3 regions of the Streptomyces sp. NPDC002209 genome follow, and region 1 is predicted to be linked to each of the others. Evidence: riboswitches for the same ligand, from Rfam matches in the RefSeq annotation. Region 1 holds a riboswitch; each other region holds the start of a gene.
What was found. Region 1 has a riboswitch for cyclic di-AMP ahead of ACFYXK_RS09015 (M23 family metallopeptidase). Riboswitches for the same ligand answer to the same signal wherever they lie in the genome.
Positions count from the first base shown of each region.

Region 2: it holds a riboswitch for cyclic di-AMP, as region 1 does, so the genes downstream of both, ACFYXK_RS28820 (LysM peptidoglycan-binding domain-containing M23 family metallopeptidase) here and ACFYXK_RS09015 (M23 family metallopeptidase) in region 1, are expected to answer to the same signal.
Region 3: it holds a riboswitch for cyclic di-AMP, as region 1 does, so the genes downstream of both, ACFYXK_RS20945 (transglycosylase family protein) here and ACFYXK_RS09015 (M23 family metallopeptidase) in region 1, are expected to answer to the same signal.

Region 1 is NZ_JBIARX010000003.1:363,695-373,266, forward strand. Features, by position in the region: gene ACFYXK_RS08985 (thymidine kinase) at 1-261, opposite strand, end outside; gene ACFYXK_RS08990 (alkaline phosphatase family protein) at 319-1,521, opposite strand; gene ACFYXK_RS08995 (DUF5998 family protein) at 1,521-2,117, opposite strand; gene ACFYXK_RS09000 (GNAT family N-acetyltransferase) at 2,168-4,981, opposite strand; gene ACFYXK_RS09005 (HPr family phosphocarrier protein) at 5,166-5,447, shown strand; gene ACFYXK_RS09010 (GntR family transcriptional regulator) at 5,616-6,281, opposite strand; gene ACFYXK_RS09015 (M23 family metallopeptidase) at 6,483-7,277, opposite strand; cyclic di-AMP (ydaO/yuaA leader) riboswitch at 7,290-7,449, opposite strand; gene ACFYXK_RS09020 (M16 family metallopeptidase) at 7,634-9,001, opposite strand; gene ACFYXK_RS09025 (M16 family metallopeptidase) at 9,022-9,572, opposite strand, start outside.
Region 2 is NZ_JBIARX010000020.1:58,636-68,207, forward strand. Features, by position in the region: gene ACFYXK_RS28810 (MBL fold metallo-hydrolase) at 1-340, opposite strand, end outside; gene ACFYXK_RS28815 (SGNH/GDSL hydrolase family protein) at 510-1,295, opposite strand; gene ACFYXK_RS28820 (LysM peptidoglycan-binding domain-containing M23 family metallopeptidase) at 1,464-2,459, opposite strand; cyclic di-AMP (ydaO/yuaA leader) riboswitch at 2,464-2,671, opposite strand; gene ACFYXK_RS28825 (tyrosine-protein phosphatase) at 2,950-3,771, shown strand; gene ACFYXK_RS28830 (aspartate aminotransferase family protein) at 3,832-5,214, opposite strand; gene hpnH (adenosyl-hopene transferase HpnH) at 5,211-6,239, opposite strand; gene ACFYXK_RS28840 (1-hydroxy-2-methyl-2-butenyl 4-diphosphate reductase) at 6,245-6,970, opposite strand; gene shc (squalene--hopene cyclase) at 6,967-8,925, opposite strand; gene ACFYXK_RS28850 (polyprenyl synthetase family protein) at 9,043-9,572, opposite strand, start outside.
Region 3 is NZ_JBIARX010000010.1:76,186-85,757, reverse strand. Features, by position in the region: gene ACFYXK_RS20970 (SurA N-terminal domain-containing protein) at 1-365, shown strand, start outside; gene ACFYXK_RS20965 (nucleoside triphosphate pyrophosphohydrolase) at 427-1,416, shown strand; gene ACFYXK_RS20960 (globin domain-containing protein) at 1,437-2,633, opposite strand; gene ACFYXK_RS20955 (cytochrome P450) at 2,764-4,056, shown strand; gene ACFYXK_RS20950 (transglycosylase family protein) at 4,159-5,193, shown strand; cyclic di-AMP (ydaO/yuaA leader) riboswitch at 5,476-5,647, shown strand; gene ACFYXK_RS20945 (transglycosylase family protein) at 5,650-6,351, shown strand; gene eno (phosphopyruvate hydratase) at 6,670-7,956, shown strand; gene ACFYXK_RS20935 (septum formation initiator family protein) at 8,063-8,551, shown strand; gene ACFYXK_RS20930 (DUF501 domain-containing protein) at 8,626-9,183, shown strand; gene ACFYXK_RS20925 (exopolyphosphatase) at 9,180-9,572, shown strand, end outside.

The DNA.
Region 1 (9,572 bases):
CTCGTCCACGATCACGTAGTCGGCCTTGCCGCCCTTGGAGAGCTGCGCGACCAGGTACGCGTACAGGTCCATGCCCTCCGGGGCCTCGACCGCCTCGGTCACCAGGCCCAGGCGCGAGGACAGCTTGCCCTCGCCCGCCCGGTCGTCCCGGGTGAAGATGACACCCTGCAGGCCCCGCGCGTCACGGTTGTGCGCGATCTGGAGAGCCAGAGTGCTCTTTCCGCAGTCCATCGTTCCGGAGAAGAACACCAGCTCGGGCATGGGAAGTACGGGACCTTTCGGGTCGTGGGCTACAGGGGCGGAGGAGGAAACGGTCGGTCAGGTGCGGATCTCGAGCAGCGGCACGAGCTGCTCGGCGGCGGTCATGGAGCCGTGCATGCCGACGAGGGCGGACTCGTTGGGCTCCTTGCGCGAGGCGGTGATGGCCACATCGGCCTGGGCGGCCGCGACCACGTCGCCGATCCGGCCGAGCACGCGCTCGTCGCACTCTCCCGGCGCGCCGAACCAGCCCAGTTCCAGGGCCTCTTCACGGCTCGCGATCCAGAACCGGTCTCCGAGCACCTCGCGCCACACCGTCAGGACGTCGGTCTCGGCGCCCGGTACGGCGTACACGTGCCGGGCCCGGCCCTCGCCGCCGAGCAGGGCCACGCCCGCGCCCAGCTCCCAGTCCTCGTCGAAGTCGATCCGGGAGTCCTCGTCGAAGGGGACGTCCACCATGCCGTGGTCGGCAGTCACGTACAGCGCGGTACGCGGCGGGAGTTGCTCGGCGAGCCGCTGCACCAGCCGGTCGACGTACATCAGCTGGCCGCGCCAGGCGTCGGAGTTCACGCCGTGCCGGTGGCCGGCCCCGTCGAGCTCGCTGAAGTACGTGTACACCAGCGAGCGGTCGCCGGCCGCGAGCCGCTCGGCCGCGAGGTCCATCCGCTCCTCGCCGGTCATCCGGCCGAGGAAGGTGCCGCCACTCAGCGCGATCTTGGTGAGCGGGGTGGTCTGGAACGCGGGCGAGGACACCTGCGCCGTCGCCACCCCCGCCTTGTCGGCCTGCTGGAAGACGGTCGGGTACGGCTGCCAGGGCTTCGGCTGGGTCCACGGGTGCCAGCGGAGCTGGTTCATCAGCTCGCCGGTGGCCGGGTTGCGCACGGCGTAGCCGGGCAGGCCGTGCCGGGCGGGCGGCAGGCCGGTGCCGACGGAGGCCAGCGAGGTGGCGGTGGTCGCCGGGAAGCCCGCCGTTATCGGGCGGCCGGTGCCGCCGCGCGAGCTGCCGAGCAGGGAGGTCAGGTACGGGGCCTCGTCGGGGTGGGCCTTGATCTGCTCCCAGCCCATGCCGTCGACCAGGAACACGCAGTTCCGGTCGGCCGGGGTGAGCTCCGGGATCGCGGCGGTGAACCCGGGGACGCCCTGACCGGCCACGAGGGTCGGCAGCAGGTCGGCGAGCGAGCCGGTGCCGTACTCCGGGACGGGGGCGCCGGCGAGGTCCAGCAGCTCCGGCTCGTCCCAGTTCGACGGTGCGGAGTAGGACATCAGCGGGCGGAGGCGGACGTCGCCGCTGTCGCTTCGGAGAGTGCCTGCGCGAAGACGAGGGTCTGGCGGACCGCCTCCGGGCCGTCACCGGCCTCGCTCACGCGCAGGCTGAGGTCGTCGGCGGTGGAGTTGCCGGTGTAGCCGTGGTCGGAGTCGCAGTTCGGGTCGCCGCAGGCGGCGGGCTCCAGGTCGATCCGGGAGACCGCGCCCCAGCCGATGGTCAGGACGACCTCGCGGGGCAGGGTGCCGGGGGTGTACGACTCGGGGTTGGCGACGACGCGGCTGAGCACCACGGAGGAGATCGCGCCGATCTTGACCGACTCGGTGGAGGTGGTCGCGTACGGGGAAGGGGACCCGGCGTCGGCGGCCTGCTCGTCGGTGTGGCTCACGATGAAGCGGTTGCCGGTCAGGACCAGGACCGTGACGTGCCGGCGCACCTCGTTGGAGTCGAAGGTCGTCTCCTGGTGGACCAGGTACGACGAGATCGGCTCGCCGCCCACCGCGGCCTCCACGGCCTCGGCCACGAGGGCCGGGTAGTAGCCGCTGCGCTCGATCGCCGTGCGCAGCCCCTGGGTCGTCGTACCGGATTTCGCCATGGGGTCCATCCTAAGGCCCGTACGGGGCACCCCGGGCGCCTCGGACCCGCTCAGTAGCTGGGGAGTGTCCGGGGACCGAGATCGGTGCGGGCGGGCGGGTGGGCCACCCGGACCGTGGCATTGAGCACGGAGAGGCCCTCCGTGGCGACGACGACGGGCTCGAGGGTGACTCCCACCACTTCGGGGTGGTCGTCCACCAGCCGGGACAGCCGCAGCAGGAGCTCCTCGAGGGCGGGGGTGTCGACGGGGTCGCTGCCGCGCCAGCCGAAGAGGAGGGGGGCGGCGCGGATGGACCGGATCAGCCCGGCGGCGTCCCGCTCGGTGGCCGGGACGAGCCGGTGGGCGGTGTCGCCGAGCAGCTCGGAGGCGACGCCCGCGAGCCCGAAGGAGAGGACGGCGCCGGCGGCGGGGTCGATGACGGACCGCACGACGGTGTCGACCCCGCGGGGCACCATGGCCTGGACGACGGGGAGCAGCTCGCCGGGCGTCCCGAGGAGCTCGGTGAGCTCCTCGTACGAGCGGCGCAGGTCGGCCTCGGTCGCGAGGTCGAGGCGTACGCCGCCGAGGTCCGCGCGGTGGCGCAGGTGCGGGGCGGTGGTCTTGAGGGCGACGGGGTAGCCCAGGGCCCGGGCGGCCCGGACCGCGTCGTCCGCGGTGGGCGCGGGCAGGGTGGGCAGCACCCGGATCCCGTAGCGGGCGAGGAGTGCGGCGGCGTCGGCGTCGGTGAGGGTGAGGACGGCGTCGCCGGCGCCGGCCAGGAGGCCGGCGAGCTGGGCGGCGGCCGCGGCCTCGTCGATGTCCTCGTACACGGGCACCTGACCGGCCTCGGCGTTGGCCCGGCGCCACTGCCCGTACCGGGCGGCCTCGGCGACGGCCCGTACGGCCCGCTCGGCCGCCGGATACGCCGGGATCCGCACGTCGGTTCCGGCCCCGCCGGTGTTCGAGGCGCGGGGACGCGGGGGCACGGCCCCCTGCGGCGCCGCACCCGGCGCATCCGTCCGCACCGGGTCGGGGCGGACCCCGGCTGCGGGAAGGCCCCCCGCGGGGGACAAGGCGTCGACGAACTCCGCCAGCTCCACGTGGACCACGGCCACCGGCTTGCCGGGACGGGTGGCCGCCGCCTCCCGCAGGGCCTCGGCCAGGTCGTCCTGCGGCTCCTGCTCGTTCACCCACGGGATCACCGTGACGATCACCGCGTCGTTCTCGGCGGAGCCCAGTGCCGCGCCCAGCGCCTCCCGGAAGTCCTCCGGCGTCGCCGCGGTGGTCAGGTCCAGCGGGGCCCCGGGCCGCAGCCCCTGCGCGAGGCAGGCGTCGTACGTGAGGACGCCCAGCGACTCCGAGTTCCCGAGGATCGCCACGCGCGGCCCGGCCGGCAGCGGCTGCGAGGCCAGCAGCAGCCCGACGTCCACCAGCTCCGTCACGGTGTCGACGCGGATCACCCCGGCCTGCCGCAGCAGCGCCGAGACCGTGGTGTCCGGGAGCCTGGTGCCGGGGACCACGTGCCCGGCCGGGGTGTGGCGGCCGCCCTTCGCGACGACCACCGGTTTCACGGCTGCCGTCCGGCGCGCGAGCCGCGTGAACTTCCGCGGGTTGCCCAGGGTTTCGAGGTACATCAGCGCGACGTCGGTGGCCTCGTCCTCGTACCAGTACTGCAGGATGTCGTTGCCGGAGACGTCCGCCCGGTTGCCCGCCGAGACGAAGGACGACAGCCCTTCGCCGCGCCGCAGCAGTGCGGAGAGCAGCGAGATGCCGATCGCCCCGGACTGGGTGAACAGCCCGATGCGGCCCCTGATCGGTGCGGGAGCGGGGGTCAGGGAGGCGTTGAGCCCGACCTCCGGTGCGGTGTTGATCACGCCGTACGCGTTCGGACCGATCAGCCGCATCCCGTACGAGCGCACCTGGCGCACCAGTTCGCGCTGCCGGTCGAGCCCTGCCGCGCCGCTCTCCCCGTAGCCGGCGGAGAGCACCACCAGTCCCTGCACCCCGTGCTCGCCGCACGCGGCCACGGCCTCGGGGACGCGCTCGGCGGGGATCGCGATCACCGCGAGGTCGACCGGGGCGTCGACGTCGCCGAGCGCGCGGTAGGCCCGTACGCCGTCCAGCAGGTCGGTGGTGACGGCTTCGTTCACGGCGTAGAGGTGGCCTTGGAAGCCGCCGTCGCGCAGGTTCCGCAGGGCCGCCGCGCCGACTCCCCCGCCGGAGCGGCTGACTCCGATCACCGCCACCGATCCGGGGGCCAGCAGGCGCTGCACGGAGCGGGCCTCGGCGCGCTGCTCGCGGGCTCGCTGCACGGCCAGGGACTCGGCGGTGGGTTCGAGGTCGAGGGTGAGGTGGACGGAGCCGTCCTCGAAGCTGCGCTTCTGCTGGTAGCCGGCGTCGGTGAAGACCTTGATCATCTTGCCGTTGGCGGGCAGCACCTCGGCCGCGAACCGGCGGATGCCCCGCTCGCGGGCGACCGCGCCGATGTGTTCGAGGAGGGCGGAGGCGACCCCGCGGCCCTGGTGGGCGTCCTGGACGAGGAAGGCCACCTCGGCCTCGTCGGCGGGGGCGGAGGCGGGCCGGCCGTCGGGGCCGATCCGGTCGTAGCGGACGGTGCCGATGAACTCCTCGCCGATGGTCGCCGCGAGGCCGACCCGGTCCACGTAGTCGTGGTGCGTGAAGCGGTGCACGTCGCGGTCGGACAGCCGGGGGTGGGGCGCGAAGAAGCGGTAGTACTTCGACTCGTCGGAGACCTGCTCGTAGAAGCTGACCAGCCGGCCCGCGTCCTCCGTGGTGATGGGCCTGATCCGGGCGGTGCCGCCGTCGCGCAGGACGACGTCCGCTTCCCAGTGGGCCGGGTACGAGGGGTCCGACGCGGTGGTCATGCGGCGATCTTAAGGCCAGGACCGCCCGGACAGCTCCTGCGCGGCGCGCGAGGCAAGCCGGGGCAAACAAGTGCAAGCTGGGGTAGGTCGAACGGCGGAGGAGCCGGGCCGAAGGTCGGTCGGAGCATTCGAGGCGTCGTGAGAGACTGGTCTAGACAACCGTAAGAACCTGAAGGGCATCACCATGGCAGAGCGCCGCGTCAACGTCGGCTGGGCCGAGGGCCTGCACGCTCGTCCCGCCTCGATCTTCGTCCGCGCGACGACCGCTTCCGGCGTCCCGGTGACCATCTCGAAGGCCGACGGGAACCCCGTCAACGCCGCGTCCATGCTCGCGGTGCTGGGCCTGGGCGCCCAGGGCGGCGAGGAGATCATCCTCGCGTCCGACGCCGAGGGTGCCGAGGCGGCGCTGGACCGCCTCGCGAAGCTGGTCGCCGAGGGTCTCGAGGAGCTCCCCGAGACCGTCTGACCCTTCGGGTTCGCCCCCGGGCATGCAACGAGGCCGCGGCCGCCGGAATTCCGGAGGCCGCGGCTCCGTCGTTTTCATGAATTCGAGCGTCCGAGCCGGGCGGCCGCGAATACACCGCCAATGCGCCGTGAATTCGGACGCCGCCCCCACATTAATACGCGCTATTTGTTAATGCGGGCCGCCCGCCATGTTTACGGCATGTTGCGAAGTCCTCACGCGCAGCCGGTGCGCCCCGGCCGCCCGGTCCGCGTGGACCGCCGTCAGCGCCCGCGCCCGCTCGGCGTCCCCGCGCGCCACCGCGTCCACGATCGCCCCGTGCTCCGCCCAGGACTCCACCGGCCGGGCCGGCGCCTCGACGGCGTACATCCACGCGACCTTGTGCCGCATCTGCGTGAGCAGCGCGATCAGCCCGGGGCTGCCGGAGGCCTGGGCGAGGGTCTCGTGGAACCAGCCCCCCAGGGACCGCAGGTCCTCCCCCTGGCCCCGCCTGGCCCGCTCCTGACCCAGCCTGACCAGCCCGCGCAGCACCTTGAGGTGGGCCTCGGTGCGTCGGCGGGCGGCCCGGGCCGCCGCCAGCGGCTCGATCAGCATCCGCAGTTCCAGGAGGTCGGCCGCCTCCTGCTCGGTGGGCTCGGCGACGCAGGCGCCCGCATGCCGCCGGGTGGTGACGAAGCCCTCGGACTCCAGGGTCCGCAGCGCCTCGCGGACCGGGACGCGGGAGACCCCGTACCGGCGGGCCAGCAGCTCCTCGGTCAGCCGGCCGCCCGGCTCGAAGACCCCGGAGACGATGTCGTCGCGGATTGCCGTGCATACCGCGTGCGCAGGAATACGCAAGTCCGGACCTCCGCCTATTTCCGACTGCCGACGCCGTTACCGCGACCGTGCTGGGATCGTACTGGGACTCTATTGCAACACGCGATGTTTTCCGAGCGCAGACGGAAATCGCGAATATTTACAGCCACGGCGGGGCCGCGCGCGGCCACAACGCGAAGGCCCCGGCTCGGGGAGCCGGGGCCTTCGGTGAAGTGCTGCGGGTCAGACGTCGACGCCGTGGTTGCGCAGGTACGCGACCGGGTCGATGTCCGAGCCGTACTGGGCGCCGGTACGGGCCTCGAAGTGCAGGTGCGGGCCGCTGGAGTTGCCGGTGGAGCCCGACAGGCCGATCTGCTGGCCCGGGGTGACCTGCTCGCCGACGGAGACGCTCAGCGAGGACATGTGGCCGTACTGCGTGTACGTGCCGTCGGCGTGCTTGATGACGACGTTGTTGCCGTACGCGCCGCCCCAGCCGGCCTCGACCACGGTGCCGACGCCGACCGCGTGCACCGAGGTGCCGGAGGCCGCGTGGAAGTCGATGCCCGTGTGGCTGCCGGAGGACCACATGCCGCCGCCCGCGTGCCACTGGGTGCTGATGTAGGAGCCGTCGACGGGGGCGACGAAGGTGTTGAGGCGCTTGCGCTCCTCCTCGCGGGCGGCGCGCTCGGCGGCCTCGCGCTCGGCCTTCGCCTTCTCCTCGGCCTTCTGCTTGGCCTCGGCGGCGCGCGCCTTCGCGTCGGCCTCCGCCTTGACCTTGGCGGCCGCGGCCTCTGCCGCGTGCTCCTGGGCCTCGACCTGGGCCTCGATCTGGACGGGCAGGTCCTCGGCCGTCACGACGGCGTTCAGGCCGGTGTCCTCCATGGAGGGGGCCTTGTCCGACGCGGCGAACGCCGGGCCTGCGAGCGAGCCGACGACACCGGTGGTGGCGAGGGCGGCTATGCCGGCGTAGCCGGCGGTCTTGCGGCTCAGACGACTGGAACCACGGTGCTTACCGGCGGCACGACTGCCAAACGCCATGAAGGGGCTGATCCTTTCCTTCCTTCTCGCCTACCGGGTTAGCTGACGGGTTCGGAGCAGGAAGGTCTCCTACGGGCCCCCTCTGACGAGGCGGTCCGATTCACCCCAGGGACACATGTGGGTCCCCGGCTCCCCAGGCTCGCGCCTGACGGGGACTCGGCGATCGCTGCCCGGTGCCGCGGATGCGGCGCGTACAACTGACGGACAGCACGGCCGACGCTAGGCGGATCATCAGTCAATCGCCAAACAGACACGCCTTTTTGTTGCGTACGCCACACCGCATACAAGCAACCTCTCCACTAAACAGACAAAAGGGGCTCCGGTGGACAAGCCACCGGAACCCCTTGGGATGTCCGTCAGTTGGTGACGACGCTGACCTCACCGATCCCGAGCGCCCGCACCGGCGCCTCGATCTGCGAGGCGTCGCCCACCAGGACGGTGACCAGGCGGTCCACCGGGAAGGCGGCCAGGACGGCCGAAGTCGCCTCCACCGTGCCCGTTTGGGCCAGCTGCGCGTACAACCGGGCCTGGTAGTCGTCCGGGAGCTCCTGCTCGACCTGGTCGGCGAGCGTGCCGGCGACGGCCGCGGCCGTCTCGAACTTCAGCGGGGCCACGCCCACCAAGTTCTGCACCGCCACATCCCGTTCGGCATCGGTCAGGCCGCCCTCCGCGAGGGTGCGGAGCACCTTCCAGAGGTCGTCGAGCGCCGGGCCCGTGTTGGGGGTGTCCACGGAGCCGCTGATGGCGAGCATCGAGGCGCCCTTGCCGTCGGCGGTGGAGCGCAGCACCTGGCCGAAGGCGCGCACCCCGTAGGTGTAGCCCTTCTCCTCGCGCAGCACCTTGTCCAGGCGCGAGGTGAGGGTGCCGCCCAGGCAGTACGTGCCGAGCACCTGCGCCGCCCAGACCCGGTCGTGCCGGTCCGGCCCGATCCGGCCGATGAGCAGCTGCGTCTGGACCGCGCCGGGCCGGTCCACGATGACCACGCGGCCGGTGTCGTCGGCGGTCACCGGCGGCACCGGGAGGGCCGCGGCGGTGTTGCCGGTCCACGTGCCCAGGGTGTCGGCCAGCACGGCGTCCAGGTCGATGCCGGTCAGGTCGCCGACGACCACCGCGGTGGCGGTGGCGGGGCGTACGTGGGCCTCGAAGAAGGCGCGCACGGCCGCGGAGTCGATCCGGGCGACCGTCTCCTCCGTGCCCTGGCGCGGGCGGGACATCCGCAGCGTGGCCGGGAAGAGCTGCCTGGAGAGCTCCTTGGCGGCGCGGCGCTGCGGGTTGGCCAGCTCGTGCGGGATCTCGTCGAGCCGGTTGCGCACCAGGCGGTCGACCTCGCTGTCGGCGAAGGCGGGCGCGCGCAGCGCCTCGGCGAGCAGGCCCAGCGCCTTGGCCAGCCGGGAGGCCGGGACCTCCAGGGAGACCCGTACGCCCGGGTGGTCGGCGTGCGCGTCGAGCGTGGCGCCGCAGCGCTCCAGCTCGGCCGCGAACTCCTCGGCGGAGTGCTTGTCGGTGCCCTCGGAGAGTGCGCGGGCCATGATGGTCGCGACGCCGTCCAGGCCCTCGGGCTCCGCGTCGAGCGGGGCGGCGAGGTTGACCTCGACGGCGACGACCTGCTGCCCGGGGCGGTGGCAGCGCAGCAGGGTCAGCCCGTTGGGCAGCGAGCCCCGCTCGGGGGCCGGGAAGGCCCAGGGCCGGGCCTGGCCGGCCTGCGGCTGCGGGTGGAAGGTCATCGTGACGGCTGCGGTGTCGCTCACTGCTCCGCCCCTTCGTTCTCGTCGTTCTCGTCGGCCCCGTCGGCCTCTGCCGGGAGCGGCTCGTACACCAGCACCGCGCGGTTGTCGGGGCGCAGTCGGGCCGCGGCCACGGCCTGCACCTCCTCGGCGGTGATGTCGAGGACCCGCTGGACGGCGCTGAGCGCCAGCTGCGGGTCGCCGAACAGGACGGCGAAGCGGCAGAGTTCGTCGGCCCGGCCGGCCACCGTGCTCAGCCGGTCCAGCCACTCGCGCTCCAGCTGCGCCTGGGCGCGCTCCATCTCCTCGGCCGTCGGGCCCTCGGCGGCGAACCGCGCGAGCTCCTCGTCGACGGCCGCCTCGATGTCGGGCACCTCGACCCCGCTGGAGGTCTTCACGTCCAGCCAGCCCAGCGAAGGCGCGCCGGCGAGCCGCAGCATGCCGAAGCCGGCCGCGACGGCCGTCTGGTCGCGGCGTACGAGGCGGTTGTGCAGCCGGGAGGACTCGCCGCCGCCCAGGACGGTCAGCGCCACGTCGGCCGCGTCGCACTCGCGGGTGCCGTCGTGCGGGA
Region 2 (9,572 bases), on a different contig from region 1:
GCCGCCCGTCGATCTCCGCGAGCACGCCCGAGTGCCCCATCCAGGTCAGGCGCAGCCCGCTGGCCGGCGGCTTCGCCAGCTCGGCGAGGGTCGTCGGGTAGACCGGGATGGGAGCTCCGGGGTTCCGCCGGATCCGCTGCTCCTTGTGGAAGTAGATCTTGGCGAACTCCATCATGGAACCGGAAGGCCTGGTCCGCGCCCCGACCGGGTTCTGGAAGACGCCGTCGGCGAAGTTCGGCGAGCGGTGGATCCGCTCCAGACGTGCGCCGGACGGATCCGCGCCGAAGGCTTCGGGCCGCAGGGCGCGCAGCCGTGGACGCAGGGGACGGGAGCCGGTCAAAGCGCCTCCTGGGAGGGTAGGACGGATGGGCGTGAAAGGCCGTACTCGTTTCCGGTCTATCACCATGCCAACGCGCACCGGCCCCGAAGGATTCCGCCGCGCGTCCCCGTCCTGCTGCCCCGTCCCGTTCCCCTGCCCGGCACGCCTGCTGCGCTCCTCCCGCTCCCGGCTACAACGGCAGCAGGTCCGGACGCTTCGCCTCCACGTGGTCCCCGGAGGACTCCCCGCGCAGCCGCCGCCCGATCCACGGCACCAGGTGCTCCCGCGCCCACTGGATGTTGTCCCGGGTCACGTCCACCGAGCCGCGCGGCTGTTGCGGCGGCCACGGCTGGTCGGGGTCGGCGGGCACCTCGAGCCCCAGCACCTGGGCGGCGCGCAGCGCGACCCGGGTGTGCCCCTCGGGCGAGAGGTGCAGCCGGTCGTCGTCCCAAGCACGCCGGTCCTGCACGGACTTCAGCGACCAGAGGTCGAGCACCGGGCAGTCGTAGCGGTCGGCGATGGCACGGACGTGGGCGCTGTACGTGGCCACCTTGCCCCGCAGGTGCTTGAGGACGGGCACGCCGCGGGTGTCGAAGCCAGTGGTGATCATGACGTGGCCGACGGCTCCGGTGAGGTCGGCGACGGCCGCCTCGAACCGCTCCGCCACGTCGTCCGGGTCGCTGCCGGGCCGGATGATGTCGTTGCCGCCCGCGCAGAAGCTCACCAGGTCCGGTGCGAGCTCCTTGGCCCGGGGGACCTGCTCGGCCACGATCTGGTCGAGCAGGCGCCCCCGCACGGCCAGGTTCGCGTACCGGAACTCGTGTTCCTCGCGCTGATCGGCCAGGAGTACGGCCAGCCGGTCCGCCCAGCCGAGAAAGGTCTCCCCGGGCCCCGGGTCCCCCACACCCTCGGTGAAGCTGTCCCCGATCGCCGCGTACGAGCCGATGGTCTTGAGTGTCGTCTTCGTCGCTGCCACGAGAACACATCCTTCACCCCGGCACGTGACCTACGCCACCGTAGGAAGGGGTTGACGGACCGTGATCTATACCACCTGTTCGGTGCGGAATAACAGGGCGTGAGGCCGGGACCCCCCTCGGGTCCCGGCCTCACGAGTCCGGTTGCCTCTTTCCGGCGGCGGGAGCCGTCAGATGCTCACGCCCTTGGTGCGGAGGTAGGCCAGCGGGTCGATGTCCGAGCCGTAGGACGGCCCGGTGCGGATCTCGAAGTGCAGGTGCGGGCCGGTCGAGTTGCCGGTGGAGCCGGAGAGGCCGATGGTCTGGCCGCCGGTGACGCTCTGGCCGGCCGAGACGGAGAGCTGGGACAGGTGGCCGTACTGGGAGTACTTGCCGTCCGCGTGCCGGATGACGACCTCGTTGCCGTACGCGCCGGCCCAGCCGGCGGAGACCACGGTGCCCGCGCCCACGGCCCGGACGGTGGTGCCGGAGCTCGCGATGAAGTCGACACCGGTGTGGTAGCCGCTGGACCACATGGCGCCGGGGGTCTTGTACTGGGTCGAGATCCCGCCGCTGACGGGGGCGACGAAGCCGGCGGCGCCGACCGTACCGGCCGCGGGCTTGGCGGCGGTGCTCTTCTTCGCGGGCGCGGCGGCGGCCGCGGCGGCGGGGGCGGGGGCGGGGGCGGGGGCGGCGGCCGGAGCGGCGGCCGCGGAGCCCTTGCCGTCGGAGGACGCGGCCGCACCCGAGGCCGCGGACTTCTCCGCCGGGGCCGGAGCCTGCGCGGCCGCAGCCGCCTCGCCCGGCGCACCGAGGGTCAGCTTCAGCCCGGGGTGGATCAGCGACGGGTCGGTGCCGACGGCCTCGCGGTTGTCGGCGTACAGCTGCTGCCAGCCGCCCGAGAGGTGGCGGTCCTGGGCGATCTTGGAGAGGTAGTCGCCCGGCACGACCGTGTAGACGGCCGGCGCGGACTGCACTGCAGCGGCGGGCGCGGCCTGCAGCGCCGCCGGAACCTGCGGGGCCTGCACGGGATTCGCGGCGGGCGCGGTGGCCGGGACGCCGGCCGCGTGGGCGCCGGCGGCACCCAGCAGCGGCAGCGCGAGGGCCGCACCGCCGGTGCCTGCGACGGCGAAGCCGCGCGCCACGGAACGGGACTTGGGACGGCGGTGCTTACCCTTTGCAGGCATGGCGAATTCCTCTCCGTCGCCTGCGAGGTGAGCTGTCGGGTTCGGACTGGAGATGTCCGGCCGCACATGAACGGAACATGTACGGCTTCACCCCGAGCTGCGCCGATACAAAGATCGGGAACAGCGGCTTACCTGGTTCCCCCGCTCCTGCCGCGCGCGTGAATAGTCGGGTGCGGTTTCCGGACGGCGGCAGGATTCGGCGGTCCATCCGGATCGATCGCGAAGGTAATCGAGTTCCGCCGCACCGAACAAGCCACGAATTTCCTGACGGATTAACAGGCCCCGGAGTTCGAAGGAATTCCGGTCACCCTCCGTCCATTCCCCGCCGCCAACGACCGCCCCGGCCGGGCCTTTCGACTTCGACGATCAGGCACTCACGGTCACCGTATGATCTGGCTCACGGGGCTGCGCCCGATCTCGCCTCCGGTGATGGCAAGTTGGTCCCAAGTAGCGTAATTCGGACATCTCACGACGACGCGGAGGAGTTCCCGTGACCCAGCAGATACCCCAGCCCCCGCGGACCGAGCCCGTACCGGAGCCGGAGCTGGCCGGAGTGCGCAACTTCCGTGACGTGGGCGGCCTGCCGACCACCGACGGGCGGAGGGTCAAGCCAGGAAAACTATTCCGTAGCGGACATCTGGCACATGCCACCGAAACCGATGCAGAATTCCTCGCATCGCTCGGACTCCACACGATTTTCGACTTCCGCAACGGCGCCGACCACGCCCTGGAAGGACTCGACGTCGAGCTTCCCGGCGTGCGGAACGTGAACATCCCGCTGTCGGATCCGGCCGACGGCAAGGAATTCTGGACGATGGTCCGCGGCGGCGATCTCGAGCAGCTCCGCGGAATCCTGGGCGAGGGGAAGGCCGCCGCCCGGATGACCAACTCGTACCGCTCGATGGTCGAACACCGCACCGCCGAGCACGGCCGGGTCGTGCGGGCCCTCGCCGAGGACAGCATTCCGGCGCTCATGCACTGCGCGGCCGGCAAGGACCGGGCCGGCCTGTCGATCGCCGTCACCCTGCTCGCGCTGGGCGTCGAGCGCGAGGCGATCGTGGCGGACTACCTGGAGTCCAACGCCCCGCACCGCCGCTACCGGGTCCGCCGTACCAGCGAGGCCCCCGAGGCCCGCTCCCCCGAGGTGATGGAGCTGCTCGCCCCGCTCTTCGACGCCCGCGCCGAGTACCTGACGGCGGCGTTCGACACCATCGACCAGCACTGGGGCGGGGTCGACCGGTACCTCGCCGAGGGCCTCGGACTCACGCCCGAGAACCTCGACCGGCTGCGGGAGCAGCTGCTCGACCGGTAACCCGGCCGGCAGCCCGGCCGGGAGCGGCCCGGCCGGGAAGCGAACGATCGGAGCGGGCCGTCAGCCTCCGGCGACGGCCTGCTTCACCAGCGTCCTGCCGAAGTCCCACATCAGAGCTCCGCCGCCGTGCGCCTCGTCCATGACCGCGCGGAAGGCGCCGACGAACCTGTCGACGTCCCGCTCGTCCACGATCAGCGGCGGGATGAGCTTGATGACCTCCAGATGGTCCCCGGAGACCTGCGTCAGGATCCGGTGCTTCTGCAGCAGCGGCACCACGACCATCTGGGCGAAGAGCCCCTTGCGGGCCGCCTGGAGCATGGTCCACCGGCTGCGCAGCCCGAGCGAGGACGGCCGCCCGAACTCGATGCCGATCATCAGGCCGCGCCCCCGTACCTCGTGGAGCAGCTCGTACTCGTCCACGAGCGCCGCGAGCCGGCCGCGCAGCAGGTCGCCCGTCGCGCGGGCGTTCGCGACCACCGACTCGTCCTCCATGACGGAGAGCACCGCCAGCCCGGCCGCCATCGCCTGCGCGTTGGACCCGAAGCTGGCGGAGTGCACCAGCACCCGGTCCATGGACGAGTAGACCTTCTTGAAGATCCAGTCCTTGCCCAGGGTCGCGCCGACCGGCACATAGCCACCCGAAAGGGCCTTCGCCACGCACACCAGGTCCGGCTCCACGCCCGGCTCGTGCTGGTACGCATAGAAATCGCCGGTCCGGCCGAGCCCCGTCTGCACCTCGTCCGCGATCAGCAGCGCCTTGTGCCGGTGCAGCAGCTCCTGCGCCGCGAGCAGGAACCCGGGCGGGGCCGCGAGTACGCCCTTGCCCTGGACCGGCTCGACGACGAAGGCGGCGACGTCGCCCCGCTTCAGCTCCCGCTCCAGGGCGGCCAGGTCCCCGAGGGCGATCTTCGTATCGGGCAGCAGCGGTGCGAAGCCGTCGCGGAACCCGGCCTCCCCGTTGACCGAGAGCGAACCCGTGGTCAGCCCGTGGAAGGCGTGGTCGCAGTAGAGGACCCGCGTCCGCCCGGTGGCGCACCGGGCGAACTTCAGGGCGGTCTCCACGGCCTCGGTGCCGCTGTTGCCGAAGAAGACCCGGTCCAGGTGCGGGCTGTGCGAGAGCAGCTTCTCCGCCAGCAGCCCGGGCAGCGGCTGGCAGTCGAACCGGGTCAGATCGGCGAGCTGTGCGTCCAGGACGTCGTGCAGTGCCCGGCGGACCACCGGGTGGTGGCGGCCCAGGCCCATCACGCCGAACCCGGCCAGCATGTCCAGGTAGTCGTTGCCGTCGGCGTCCCAGAAGTGTGCGCCTTCGGCCCGCACGTAGACCTTGTCGAAGCCGATCGTGTGCAGCATCCGGGGCAGCTGGTGGTTGAGGTGCCTGGAGTGCAGCTCGTACCGTTCCCCGCCCCGCTCGTCCAGCAGGGCGCGGAGGTCGAAGCCGGTCACGGCTTCTCCCGGTTCCCCGAGACCGTCTCCCGGGCCGCGCGCAGGGACTCCTTGAGGGAGCCCATGGTGGCGAGGACGGCGGTGGGCTCGTAGCCGCAGTGCGCCATGCAATTCGCGCAGCGCGGGTCCTTTCCGCGGCCGTACTTGCTCCAGTCGGTCTCCTCGATCAGTTCCCGGTACGTCGGCACGTACCCGTCGCTCATCAGATAGCAGGGGCGCTGCCAGCCGAAGAGGGAGTAATTGGGAATGGCCCAGGCGGTGCAGGGGAAATCCACCTTGCCTTCCAGGAAGTCGAGGAAGAGCGGGGAGTGGTTGAGCCGCCAGCGCCTGCGGTTTCCGCCCGCGAAGGCCTTCTTGAAGAGTTCCCTGGTCTGTTCGACGCCCAGGAAGTGCTCCTGGTCAGGGGCCTTTTCGTAGGCGTAGGCGGGCGAGATCATCATTTCGTCGACCTTGAGGTCGTCGTTGAGGTAGTTGAGCACCTCGATGATCGTCTGCGGGGTGTCGGTGTTGAAGAAGGTGGAGTTGGTGGTGACCCGGAACCCGCGCCGCTTCGCCTCCCTGATGGCGGCGACCGCCTCGTCGAAGACGCCTTCCTTGGCGACCGACTCGTCGTGCCGTTCGCGCAGGCCGTCGATGTGCACGGCGAAGGCGAAGTACGGGGACGGGGTGAACTTCTCGATCTTCTTGCGCAGCAGCATCGCGTTGGTGCAGAGGAAAACGTACTTCCGCTTGGCCACCAACTGCCGCACGATCTCGTCGATCTGCGGGTGCATCAGGGGCTCGCCGCCCGCGATGGACACCATGGGCGCGCCGGACTCCAGGACGGCGCCGACGGCCTGGGCGACCGGCATGCGCTGCTTGAGCACGCCGGCCGGGTGCTGGATCTTCCCGCACCCCTCGCAGGCCAGGTTGCAGGCGTAGAGCGGTTCCAGCTCGACGATCAGCGGGAACTTCTCACGCTTGCGGAGCTTCTGTTCGAGAAGATACGTCCCGACCCTGATGGACTGTCGCAGTGGCATGGCCATCTGGCTCACCTCCTGGGGAGCAGCAAAGAACGGTGCCAGTCATGAAACGCGGGCAGTACGGCACGCAGTACGCGGAAGGCCGATATTCCACCGCGGACCGTGCCGATGCGGACGAGCTCATGCTCCGGAGCGTCCACGATCACCCGGACGGCCGCAACCGGACGGTTCCAGCCATCTGCGGCGGCCCGGGTGGCCGTCCACAGGGTGGCCGCGGACTCCATGTCGACCGCGATGGCGCCGGTGGCGCGCAGCTGGGCACGTTCCTGCCCGCGGACGACGTGGTCGGATCCGGTCAGTGCGCCGGTGTGCACGGTCCGGCCCGGGGCGGCCCGGGCCAGTGCCTCGGCGAGCAGCGCGGTGCCGTCGCACGCGACGGTGCCCCGGGGATCGCGGATCTCCTCGGCGACGACGAGGTCGCCGGGGTTCATGCCGGGGACCAGCCCGGCGCAGAACCCGGTGGCGAGGACGGGGGCCCGGCCCATCCCCGGCTCGGCGAGCGCCCGGCCGACGGCCCGCTCGGCGGCGCGCGGACCCATCCCGGTGCGCAGGAGGCAGTACCCGGGTGCGGTGCGGGCGGCGCCGCGGCCGCCGCCGCTGCGCAGGGCCGCCTGCTCGATGCGCAGGGCGCAGGCGACCAGCAGCGGGGCCGGCGGCGGGGTCGGCGGCGGGGTCGGCGGCGGGGTCGGCGGCGGCCCGTGCGGCTCGGGACCGCCGGCCCGGGCGGCGCTCATCGCGCCTCCCCGGGCGCGAAGGGTTCCCCGTACAGGTAGCGGCCGAGCGCGGTGAGCGGGAACACCTGCCGGTACAGGTGGTAGTTGATGGAGAAGTCCCAGGGGAAGCCGGTGCCGGTGAAGTACGGCTCGTCCCAGGAGCCGTCCTCCCGCTGGGTCTGCACCAGGTACCCGATGCCCCGCTCCACGGCCTTGCCGTCCCGCTCCCCCGCCGCGAGCAGTGCCATGAGCGCCCAGGCGGTCTGCGAGGCGGTCGAGGCCCCCTTCCCGGCCCACTCCGGGTCCTTGTAGGAGCGCTGGTCCTCGCCCCACCCGCCGTCCTCGTTCTGTACGGATTCCAGCCAGCGCACGGCCCGCCGGATCGCGGGATGCGCCGGGGCGATGCCGGCGGCGGTCAGGGCCGGGACCACCGAACCGGTCCCGTACACGTAGTTGGTGCCCCAGCGGCCGAACCAGGCTCCGGTGGGCTCCTGTTCGGCGAGCAGCCAGGCGGTGCCGCGCCGGGTCCGCGGGTCGGCGGCCTTGCCCTCGACGGCGAGCATCTCCACCACGTGGGCGGTGACGTCGGCCGACGGCGGGTCGATGACCTCGCCGAAGTCGCAGAACGGCAGCCGGTTCGGGAAGGGGCTGGTGTTGTCGGCGTCGAAGGCGCCCCAGGCGCCGTTCCCGGACTGCATGCCGAGGTTCCAGGAGACCCCGCGGGCGATGGCCGCCTCCACCCTGGCCGGCTCCGGGTGCCGGATCCGGCGCAGGGCGAGGACCACCTCGGCGGTGTCGTCGATGTCGGGGTAGGTGTCGTTGTGGAACTCGAACGCCCAGCCGCCGGGGGCGAGTCCGGGCCTGCGGACCGCCCAGTCGCCGGTGCGGACGATCTCCTCGCCGAGCATCCAGTCGGCCGCCTTCACCAGCGCCGGGTGGTCGGGCGCCAGGCCCGCGTCGGCCAGGGCGATGGCGGCGAGGCAGGTGTCCCAGACCGGGGACTGGCAGGCCTCGACCATCCGGGCGCCGTCCTCGCGCCACACCGCGAACCGGTCGAGGGACTCCAGCCCGGCCCGCATCACCGGGTGGGCGAGGTCGTACCCGAGCAGGTGCAGGGCGATGACGGAGTACACGGCGGGCGGCTGGATCCCGCCCCAGCAGCCGTCGTTCTCCTGGCGCTCGATGATCCAGCGGGCGGCGGTGTCCATCGCGGCCTTGCGCAGCCGGCGCGGGGCGAACCGGCGGTAGACGTGCAGGACCTTGTCCATCCGCTGGAAGGCGCCCTCCCAACTGGCCAGCGGGGCCGGGCGCCTGGCCGTGTACGGACGCCGTGCGTCGGTGTGCAGCTCGTCGAGGGCGAACGGGGCCGGACGGACCGGGCGTTTGGCGGAGACCACGGTCAGCGGCACGATGGTCTGGCGGGCCCAGCAGCCGAAGTCGTAGATGTTCAGCGGTACCCACGGCGGCAGGAAGACCAGCTCGGGCGGGAGTTCGGGCAGGTGGTCCCAGCTCCACCAGCCGAACAGGGCCAGCCAGATCCGGGTGAAGACGCGGGCGGCTGCGATCCCGCCGTGGGCCCGAACCCAGGCCGAGGCGCGGGCCATGTGCGGGGCGTCGGGCGCGTCGCCGGCGAGCCGCAGGGCGACGTACGCCTCGATGGTGGCGGAGAGTTCGGGCGGACCGCCGTGGAAGGTGGCCCAGGTGCCATCCTCGCGCTGCTCGCCCCGGATGAAGAGGGCGGCGGCCTGCGTGGTGGCCTCGTCCCGGATCCCGAGGAACTGCCGCAGCAACAGGTCCTCGGCGTCCATGGTGACGTTGGTCTCCAGGTCGCCCTTCCACCACCCGGCCGCGTCCTGGCGCGCCAGCAGGTACCGGGTGGCCCGCGCGGCGGCCTCCTGCGCACCCTGCACCGTGTCCGGTGCGGTGGAATCCGGGGCGGCGCCGGGGGTACCGGCGCCGTCGGTCGTCGCTGTCATGGCTTCCCCTTACGTGGCAGTGGTCCTCTGCTGTGCTGGGGTATGCCGTCGGCCGGGCGCTCCTGTCAGGTGGCGCCGGCCGGCGACTCGCGCGTCATATCCCTGCTCGGGTGGCGATCACCTCTTGCGCACGACGACGAAGTCGGCGAGGGCGACGAGCTGTTCGCGCACCTGCTGGGGCATGTCCACGTCGTCCAGCGCGCGGATGGCGATCGCGTGCTGGCGGCGCGCCTCCTCGGCGGTCCACTCGCGCCCGCCCGCGGCCTCGATGAGCGCGGCGCGGGCCGCGAACTCCTCCTCCGAGAAGTTCTCGAAGTCATTGCTCTTGGCGTCGGCGGCGAGCAGCTTCGCGAGCTCCTCGCAGGCGGGTCCGCCCGCCGCGAGGGCGGCGACGACCGGCAGGGACTTCTTGCGCTGGCGCAGGTCGCTCCAGGTCTGCTTGCCGGTGGCCTCCGGGTCGCCCCAGATGCCGAGGAGGTCGTCGACGGCCTGGAAGGCGAGGCCGAGGTGGTAGCCGTACTCCTCCAGCTTGTCGGCCGTACGGTCGTCCGCGCCGCCGAGGACGGCGCCGATGGAGACCGCGCAGGCGAGCAGGGCGCCGGTCTTGTTGCCCTCCATCTCGAGGCACTCCTCGACGCTGACGCGCT
Region 3 (9,572 bases), on a different contig from region 1:
AACGCGCCGCGAAGGACGCGGGCGTGAGCGTCGGCGAGAAGGAGGTCCAGGACTTCCGCAAGGCCCAGCTGGAGAAGGCCGGCGGCAGCGAGAAGCTGGCCGCGGCCGCCCTCGAGCAGGCCCAGCTGGCGCCCGGCCAGCTCGACGCCGACGCCCGCTTCAAGCTGCTGCGCGACAAGCTCTTCGACCACTACGGCAGCCAGGACAAGGCCGTCGAGAAGCTCGCGTCCGCCGCGAAGGCGCTGCACATCGAGGTGAACCCGCGCTACGGCGTCTGGGATGCGCAGCAGATCGTGCTCGGTGACCAGGACACCCCCTGGATCGTCCAGCGGACCAGGCCCGAGCAGGCCCCCGCCGGAGCCTGAGCCGCCCGTCCGGAGGTAGGTTCGGAGGGTGAACGACCACGCCGCCGAACCCGCCCCCGCCGTGCCCGCCGCCGATCCTGCCGCCGCCGGCGACACCGCCGCCGGCCGGATCGTCCTGCTGACCGCCAGCCACCGGGTCGCGCCCGGCCTGCTGTCCTGGCCGGCCTGGCAGACCCTGCACGCCGCGGACCGGGTGCTGTGCGCCGACCCGGGCCACCCGCAGCTGCCGTACCTGCGCGAGGCGGGCGTCGAGGTCGCGCACGAGACCCCGGACGCGCACGCGCTGGTCGAGGCCTGCGCCGGCGGCCGCACGGTCGTGGTGATCCCGAGCGGCGAGGGCGACCAGCGGCTCACCGACGGACTGGCCCGGCTCGCCGGCTCCGGCCGCGTCGACATGCCCGACCTCGAGCTGCTTCCCGGCTCCTACGATCTGCCCGGCGCCCGCCTGCTCGACCTCGTCCAGGTGATGGACCGGGTCCGCCGGGAATGCCCCTGGACCTCGCGCCAGACCCACGAAGGACTGGTCAAGTACGCCACGGAGGAGGCGTACGAGCTGGTCGAGGCCATCGAGGACGGGGACCGGGAGGCGCTGCGCGAGGAGCTCGGCGACGTACTCCTCCAGGTGGTCTTCCACGCGCGCATCGCCGAGGAGCATCCCGAGGAGCCGTTCTCCATCGACGACGTGGCCGGCAGCCTCGTCGAGAAGCTGATCCACCGGCACCCGCACGTCTTCGGCGACGCGGACGCGCAGACCCCTGAGGACGTCAGCGCGCACTGGCAGCGCACCAAGGCGGTCGAGAAGCAGCGGGAGTCGGTCACCGACGGGATCCCGCTGGGCCAGCCCGGTCTCGCGCTCGCGGCCAAGCTCGCCGGCCGGGTCCGCACGGGCGGCGTGGCCGTGGAGCTGCCCCGCGGCGAGGGCATCGGGTACGAACTGCTCGAACTGGCGGCGCGTGCCGAGGCGGCGGGCGTCGACCCCGAGACCGCGCTGCGCGCCGCGGCCCGCGTCTACCGGGACGCGATCCGCGCCGCCGAGGGCGTCGGCGAGTAGCCCGCGGGCAGCAGGGACCCCTACCGGGGCGCGCGCCCCGACGGGTTGTGCCAGTGCGGTGCGGGGCGGCTCAGGAACCACTCCCCGAAGCCCAGGGGCCGGCCGTTGGGGCCGTGGCCCGTGCCGGCGGCGGGGACGGAGTCGTGGAAGATCCGGCCGGGGAGGGCGCCGAGCTCCCGGAGCAGGTGCGCGGTCTCGTCGACGAACGGCGGCGGGCCGCTGAGGTAGACGTCCTGGTCGGGCCAGAGCGCCCGGTGGCCGAGCGCCGTCGCGAGCCGCCCGGTGGCCTGGTTGCGGTGCTGCCCGGGGGCGGGCGTGATGTAGGTGACGCCGAGCCAGCCGAAGGCGGCGGCGTACTCGTCTATCAGCGGCCGGTCGTAGAGGTGGGCGGCGTCCCGGGCGACGACGAAGAGCCGTACGTCCTGATCGGGGGGCTGCCCGGCGAGCTCCTCCAGCATGGCCCGGATCGGCGCCCAGCCGGTGCCGGCCGCGATGAAGCTGACCGGCCGGTCGGCGCGGCGGAAGGTCAGCTGCCCGCCGGCCGCGCCGAGCCGCAGCATGTCGCCGGGCCGGGCCTCGCGGACCAGGGCGGTGCTGAGCCGGCCGTGCTCGATGCGGCTGACGTGCAGGTCGAGGGTGCCGTCCGGGCGCGGGGCGTTCCCCATGGAGTACGTGCGCCAGGTCGTCGGGACCCGCTCGCTGCTCACGCTCACGTACTGGCCGGGGAGATAGGGGAAGGGGGCGTGCGGGCGCAGGGTCAGCACCCCTATGTCCTGCCCGTACTGGAGGTGGCGCACGATCTCGGCGTCCCACCACGGCGGGTCCTCGCTCGCGGCGGCTCCTTCCATCATGGCGTCGGCTATCACCTGGTACGCCTCGGACCAGGCCTTCTCCACGCCCGGGGTCCAGGCCTCGCCGGAGGTCCGGGCGAGCGCGGCGAGCAGGCTGGAGCCGACGGCCGCGTAGTGCTCGGGCCGGGCGAGGAACTTGCGGTGGTCGCGGCCGAGGTCGTGGAGATAGGGGAGGAGGCCCTCGTCGTCGAGGTGGGCGACCACGTGGGTCAGCGCGGCGAAGAGCCGGTCGCGCTGGCGTTCCATGTCCTCGGCGGAGGCCGGGAAGAGTTCACGGATCCCGGGGTTGTGCCAGAAGAGGTGGGAGTAGAAGTACTTGACCGCGTGCTCGGCCCTTCTCTCCACCACCGCGAAACTGCTCTTCAAGATCCTCGCATCCACAGAACCGAAAGTAGGAGGGCCGGGGAACGCGAGGTCAAGCGATGGCCGATCTACGGACAGCCGCGGCGAACACCCCATATGGGATGGCAGCCGGTCCGCGGGATACGGTCAGCGGGTGCACGAGCCGACCTCCGCAGCCCCCGAAGACAGCATTCCTCCCCAGGGCCCCACCCTGTTCGACTGGGAGTTCGCGACCGATCCGTACCCGGCGTACGCCTGGCTGCGCGAGCACTCCCCGGTGCACCGCACCAAGCTCCCCAGCGGGGTCGAGGCCTGGCTGGTCACCCGGTACGCCGACGCCCGCCAGGCCCTCGCGGACCAGCGCCTCAGCAAGAACCCGGCGCACCACGCGGAGCCGGCGCACGCCAAGGGCAAGACCGGGATCCCGGGGGAGCGCAAGGCGGAGCTGATGACGCATCTGCTCAACATCGACCCGCCGGACCACACCCGGCTGCGGCGGCTGGTGTCGAAGGCGTTCACCCCGCGCAGGGTGGCCGAGTTCACCCCGCGGGTGCAGGAGCTGACCGACCACCTCATCGACAAGATCGTCGAAAAGGCGGGGGAGGGGGGCGAGGGGGAAGCGGACCTCATCCACGAGTTCGCCTTCCCGCTGCCCATCTACGCCATCTGCGAGATGCTCGGCGTACCGCGCGAGGACCAGGACGACTTCCGCGACTGGGCCGGGATGATGATCCGGCACGGCGGCGGCCCGCGCGGCGGTGTCGCCCGCTCCGTGAAGCAGATGCGGACCTACCTCGGTGAACTCATCCACCGCAAAAGGGATGATCTGGGCAATGACCTCATCTCCGACCTGATCCGCGCGAGCGACCACGGGGACCACCTGACGGAGGCCGAGGCCACGGCCATGGCCTTCATCCTCCTGTTCGCCGGTTTCGAAACCACGGTCAACCTGATCGGCAACGGGGTGCACGCCCTCTTCATGAACCCCGATCAGCGCACCCGCCTCCAGGAGTCCCTCGCCGCCGGCGAGAGCGGCCTGCTGGAGACCGGCATCGAGGAGCTGCTGCGCTACGACGGCCCCGTGGAACTGGCCACCTGGCGCTTCGCCACCGAGCCGCTGACCCTCGGAGGACAGGACGTCGCGGCCGGCGATCCGGTTCTCGTCGTCCTCGCCGCGGCCGACCGGGACCCCGAGCGGTTCGCCGATCCCGACACCCTCGACCTCTCCCGCACCGACAACCAGCACCTCGGATACGGGCACGGCATCCACTACTGCCTGGGTGCTCCGCTCGCACGACTTGAAGGGCAGACGGCGCTTGCGACTTTGCTGACGCGTCTGCCGGATCTGGAACTCGCTGTTCCGCCCAACGAGCTTCGCTGGCGCGGGGGTCTGATCATGCGTGGCCTGCGCACTCTTCCCGTCAGGTTCACAGCTCGAAACATCTGAAGGCTCCCTGACCGTAAGTCAGCCCCCGTCAAGAGTTGTGACTAACGTGCTAAGACGGCTAGGTTCTGCCGTTACCCAGCCGTTATGCGAAAGGTGCAGCTCATGCGTTCCGGGAACGGCCGCCACAGACGCCCCCGCCAGGTACCCGCGATAGTCGTCACCGCCGGAGTCACCGGTTCCGCCCTGGCACTGCCACTGCTCGCCGCCACCGGCGCGAGCGCGGCGGACACCTCCACGTGGGACAAGGTCGCCGAGTGCGAGAGCGGCGGCTCCTGGAGCGCCAACTCCGGCAGCGGGTCGTACGGCGGACTTTCGTTCACGCAGGAGCAGTGGAACTCCTCGGGCGGTCTCGACTTCGCCGAGCGCCCCGACCTCGCCAGCCGTTCGCAGCAGATCGCCGTCGCCGAGCGGGTCCTGGGCGCCCAGGGCCCCCAGGCGTGGGGGCAGTGCTCGGAGTCGGCCGGGCTGACCCAGCAGGCCCCCGCCGCGGCCGTGGACCCGGGTCTGCCCGGCACGCTCGGCCCCGTCGCCCCGAGCCCCGCGCGCCCCGACGACTCGGTCCCGGCCGGCGGCACCGGCGCGAAGGCGCACGACTTCGGCGCCCCGACCCCGGCCCCGGTCTTCACGCTTCCGCCGGCGCCGCTCGCACCGAACAGCGGACTGCCCGTCATGCCCGACCCGGACATGCCGTCCACGTCGCCGACCGTCCCGGTGCTCCCGGGCGACCCGACCACGAACCCGGGTACCCCCACGGCCCCGACGACACCCACCGCGCCCACGACCCCGGGGACCCCGACCACGCCCGGGAACCCGGCGGACCCGACCGCTCCGGTCGTCCCGGCCGACCCCGGCGCCCCCGCGGCACCGGGCGCCCCGGGTGCCTCCACCAACCCGAGTGCCATCCCCGACCCCTCCGCCACCGGCAAGCACCGTGGTACGCCCGCCCTCGAGCGGCCCGCCGCATCTGAGGGGTCGTCGGCGCCCTCGTACACCGTCCAGGCGGGCGACAGTCTGGCCACCATCGCGTCTGCCAAGGGGGTCAAGGGCGGCTGGAACGCGCTCTACCAGGCCAACGAGCAGGTCATCGGCAACGACGCCGATCTGATCAAGCCCGGCCAGAACCTGGATCTAAGCTAGGAATAGCGGCACTTCGGACACCCAGAAAGAGCTGAATGTCCGTTATCTGCAAGTGAGACATGTGTCTCTTCCGGTCAACTGGCGTGTCCCGCCTGGAGCCTTCCGCAAACCCCGTCCTCACCTGCGCAAACGCCCCTAAAGGGAGCGCAAGTAGGGGCCGTTTCTCCCCGGTGTTCCTCGTTGAACATCGGGGAGAGACATGTCTACCTTCTGAGTCGCCCGCCACCGCGGGCTCCTTCGACCGCATCGCCGAATCCTGCCGGCGGCCGGAGGGAACAGTCGTCGCGTCAAGCGCCGAAGGCAGGAGCGGGGGAACCAAGGTAGGCGCCGGGACCGGCCGTTGAGAGACGGTCACGGAAACGGCTAGGGGTTAAGTCGTGCGCCACGTCGCACGGCCGGGCACTCATCCGCCCGAACCCGACAGCTCACCTCGTAGGCGTCGGTGAGGAGAACTCCATGCTGCTTTCCGGCAAGGGCAAGCACCGCCGCGCCACGGCCATTCAGCGGACCACCCGCATCGTCACGCTCGCCGGCGTCGCCGGTGTCGCCGTCGCCGCCCCGCTGATGGCGGCCGGCTCGGCCTCCGCCGCCACCGCGGGCGAGTGGGACCGCGTTGCGCAGTGCGAGTCCGGCGGCAACTGGTCGATCAACACGGGCAACGGCTACTACGGCGGCCTGCAGTTCTCGTCCTCCACCTGGGCCGCGTACGGCGGCAAGGCGTACGCCGCGCAGGCCAACCAGGCCTCCAAGTCGCAGCAGATAGCCATCGCCGAGAAGGTCCTCAAGGGCCAGGGCAAGGGCGCGTGGCCGTCCTGCGGCGTCGGTCTCTCCAACTCCTCCTACACCGGCGGTGGTACGACCGACACCCCGAAGAAGACGGAGCAGAAGACCGAGACCAAGAAGACCCAGCCGAAGAAGACCGAGCCGAAGAAGGAGACGAAGCGCTCCGAGGCCCCGACGACCCGCTCCGAGCGCTCCGAGGCCCCGGCCCCGAAGACCGGCAACGGCTCGTACGAGGTCAAGTCCGGCGACACCCTGGGCACCATCGCCGAGGCCAACGGCGTCAAGGGCGGCTGGGAGAAGCTCTTCGAGCTGAACAAGGACATCGTCTCGGACGCCGACCTGATCTTCCCGGGTCAGAAGCTGAAGCTCAGCTGAACCCTGCCGTAACAACTGCGGCAGCGAGCACCGCACGCAGCATCCCCACCGCCCGGCGCGTCTTCCCCCCACGCGCCGGGCGGTGGCGTTTGTCCGGCCCGTTCCCCTCCTGTTCCCCTTCCGGCCCCGCCCCGGACCGGCCGGGACGCCCGCGGTCAGGCGTCCTATGTACCGGAAGGCGGGTATTCGGGCCCTTTTTCGTCCCAGGGGGCGGGCGGTCGGCTGGCCGAGTGCCCGGAGCCGGTTAGGCTCTAGTCGGCGGGGCCATCCCACGGCCTGACATGCCACCGCACACCCAGCGTCACATCCCAGAAGGAGATGCTCGTGCCGTCCATCGACGTCGTCGTAGCCCGGGAAATCCTGGACTCCCGAGGCAACCCCACGGTCGAGGTCGAGGTGGGCCTCGACGATGGCAGCACCGGCCGTGCTGCAGTTCCGTCCGGCGCCTCCACCGGTGCCTTCGAGGCCATTGAGCTCCGCGACGGTGACCCCAACCGTTACATGGGCAAGGGTGTCGAGAAGGCCGTCCTCGCGGTCATCGAGCAGATCGGCCCGGAGCTCGTTGGCTACGACGCCACCGAGCAGCGCCTGATCGACCAGGCCATGTTCGACCTGGACGCCACCGACAACAAGGGCTCGCTCGGCGCCAACGCCATCCTCGGCGTGTCCCTCGCCGTCGCGCACGCCGCGTCCGAGGCCTCGGACCTTCCGCTCTTCCGCTACCTCGGCGGCCCGAACGCGCACCTGCTGCCCGTTCCGATGATGAACATCCTCAACGGTGGGTCGCACGCCGACTCCAACGTGGACATCCAGGAGTTCATGATCGCCCCGATCGGCGCGGAGTCCTTCTCCGAGGCCCTGCGCTGGGGTGCCGAGGTCTACCACACCCTCAAGAAGGTCCTGCACACCAAGGGTCTGTCCACCGGCCTGGGCGACGAGGGCGGCTTCGCCCCGAACCTGGAGTCCAACCGCGCCGCGCTCGACCTCATCGTCGAGGCCATCAAGCAGGCCGGCTACACCCCGGGCAAGGACATCGCGCTCGCGCTCGACGTCGCCGCGTCCGAGTTCTACAAGGACGGCAAGTACGAGTTCGAGGGCCAGTCCCGCTCGGCCGCCGAGATGACCGAGTACTACGAGGAGCTCGTCTCCGCGTACCCGCTCGTCTCCATCGAGGACCCGCTGTACGAGGACGACTGGGCCGGCTGGAAGGTCATCACCGACCGCCTCGGCGCCAAGGTCCAGATCGTCGGCGACGACCTCTTCGTCACCAACCCCGAGCGCCTGGCCCGCGGTATCGAGGAGGGCTCCGCGAACGCCCTGCTCGTCAAGGTGAACCAGATCGGTTCGCTGACCGAGACCCTCGACGCCGTCGAGATGGCCCAGCGCAACGGCTTCAAGTGCATGATGTCGCACCGCTCCGGCGAGACCGAGGACGTCACCATCGCCGACCTCGCCGTCGCCGTGAACTGCGGTCAGATCAAGACCGGCGCCCCGGCCCGCTCGGACCGCGTCGCCAAGTACAACCAGCTGCTGCGCATCGAGGAGATCCTCGACGACGCCGCGGTGTACGCGGGCCGCTCCGCCTTCCCGCGCTTCAAGGGCTAATCACCAGCCTCGGGGTCTAGCCTCCGTACGTCCCCGCACTCGGTCCCGTACCGTGTGCGGGGACGTATTGCGTAGTGCGTACCGCGTACAAGGGGAGGCGGGATCAATGGCCGGGAACCGGGATCGGTTCTCCACCTTCTCCACCGCGACCAGGCTCAAGCAGCTCGGCGAGCGGACCGCCGCCCACGTCTACCGCTCGCAGACGCGCCGCCAGGTCCGCCGCAGCCGGCTCACCGGCCGGGCCGCGCTCCTGGTGCTCGTCCTCTGTACGCTGGTCGTCGCCCTCGCGTATCCGATGCGCCAGTACGTCTCCCAGCGCTCGGAGATCGCGGAGCAGCGGCGGGCCGCCGAGGCCGCGAGCCGGCGCCTCGAACGCCTCCGCGACGAGAAGGCCCGCTGGCAGGACAACGCGTACGCGGAGCAGCAGGCGCGCAAGCACCTGCACTTCGTCCGCCCGGGCGAGATCAGCTACATCATGACCGACCCCGGGGCCGGGGCCGCCGAGCGGCACCGCACCGGAACGGCCGGATCCGACCGGCCCTGGTACTCGAACGTCTGGGACGGCGTCGACAAGGCCGACCGCCCCGGCGAGTGACGAACAGCGGCACTCCGAGTACCGCACCCCGAGTACCGCACCCATCCACGAGAACGAAGAGACTTCCTCCAGGCATGCAGACGCCCCCGCCCCAGACCGACCGGACCGAGCCGACCGACGCGGACATCGACGCGTTCCAGCAGCAGCTCGGCCGCCCGCCGCGCGGGCTGCGCGCCATCGCCCACCGCTGCCCCTGCGGCCAGCCGGACGTGGTGGAGACCGCCCCGCGCCTCCCCGACGGCACGCCCTTCCCCACGCTGTACTACCTCACCTGCCCGCGCGCGGCCTCCGCGATCGGCACGCTCGAGGCGAACGGCGTGATGAAGGAGATGCAGGCACGCCTCGCCGAGGACCCCGAGCTGGCCGCCGCCTACCAGGCCGCGCACGAGGACTACATCCGGCGCCGCGACGCCATCGAGGTGCTCCAGGGCTTCCCGAGCGCCGGCGGGATGCCGGACCGGGTGAAGTGCCTGCACGTGCTGGTCGGCCACTCGCTGGCGGCCGGCCCCGGGGTGAACCCGTTCGGCGACGAGGCCCTCGCCATGCTGCCGGAGTGGTGGGCCAAGGGCGCCTGCGTCACCCCGTGCGCGCAGAAGGCGCAGACCGCGGACGAGACGGAGTCGCACGCGTGACCCGGGTCGCCGGCATCGACTGCGGGACGAACTCCATCCGCCTGCTCGTCGCGGACTGCGACCCCGCCACGGGCGAGCTGGTCGAGCTGGACCGGCGGATGACGATCGTCCGCCTCGGCCAGGGCGTGGACAAGACGGGGCGGCTGGCCCCGGAGGCGCTGGAGCGCACCTTCGCGGCCTGCCGCGAGTACGCGGCGGTCATCGAGGAGCTGGGTGCGGAGCGCCTGCGCTTCGTGGCGACCTCGGCCTCCCGCGACGCCGAGAACCGGGACGAGTTCGTCCAGGGTGTCCTCGGCATCCTGGGCGTCGAGCCCGAGGTGATCTCCGGTGACCAGGAGGCGGAGTTCTCCTTCATCGGCGCCACCAAGGAGCTGACGGGCACCACCCAC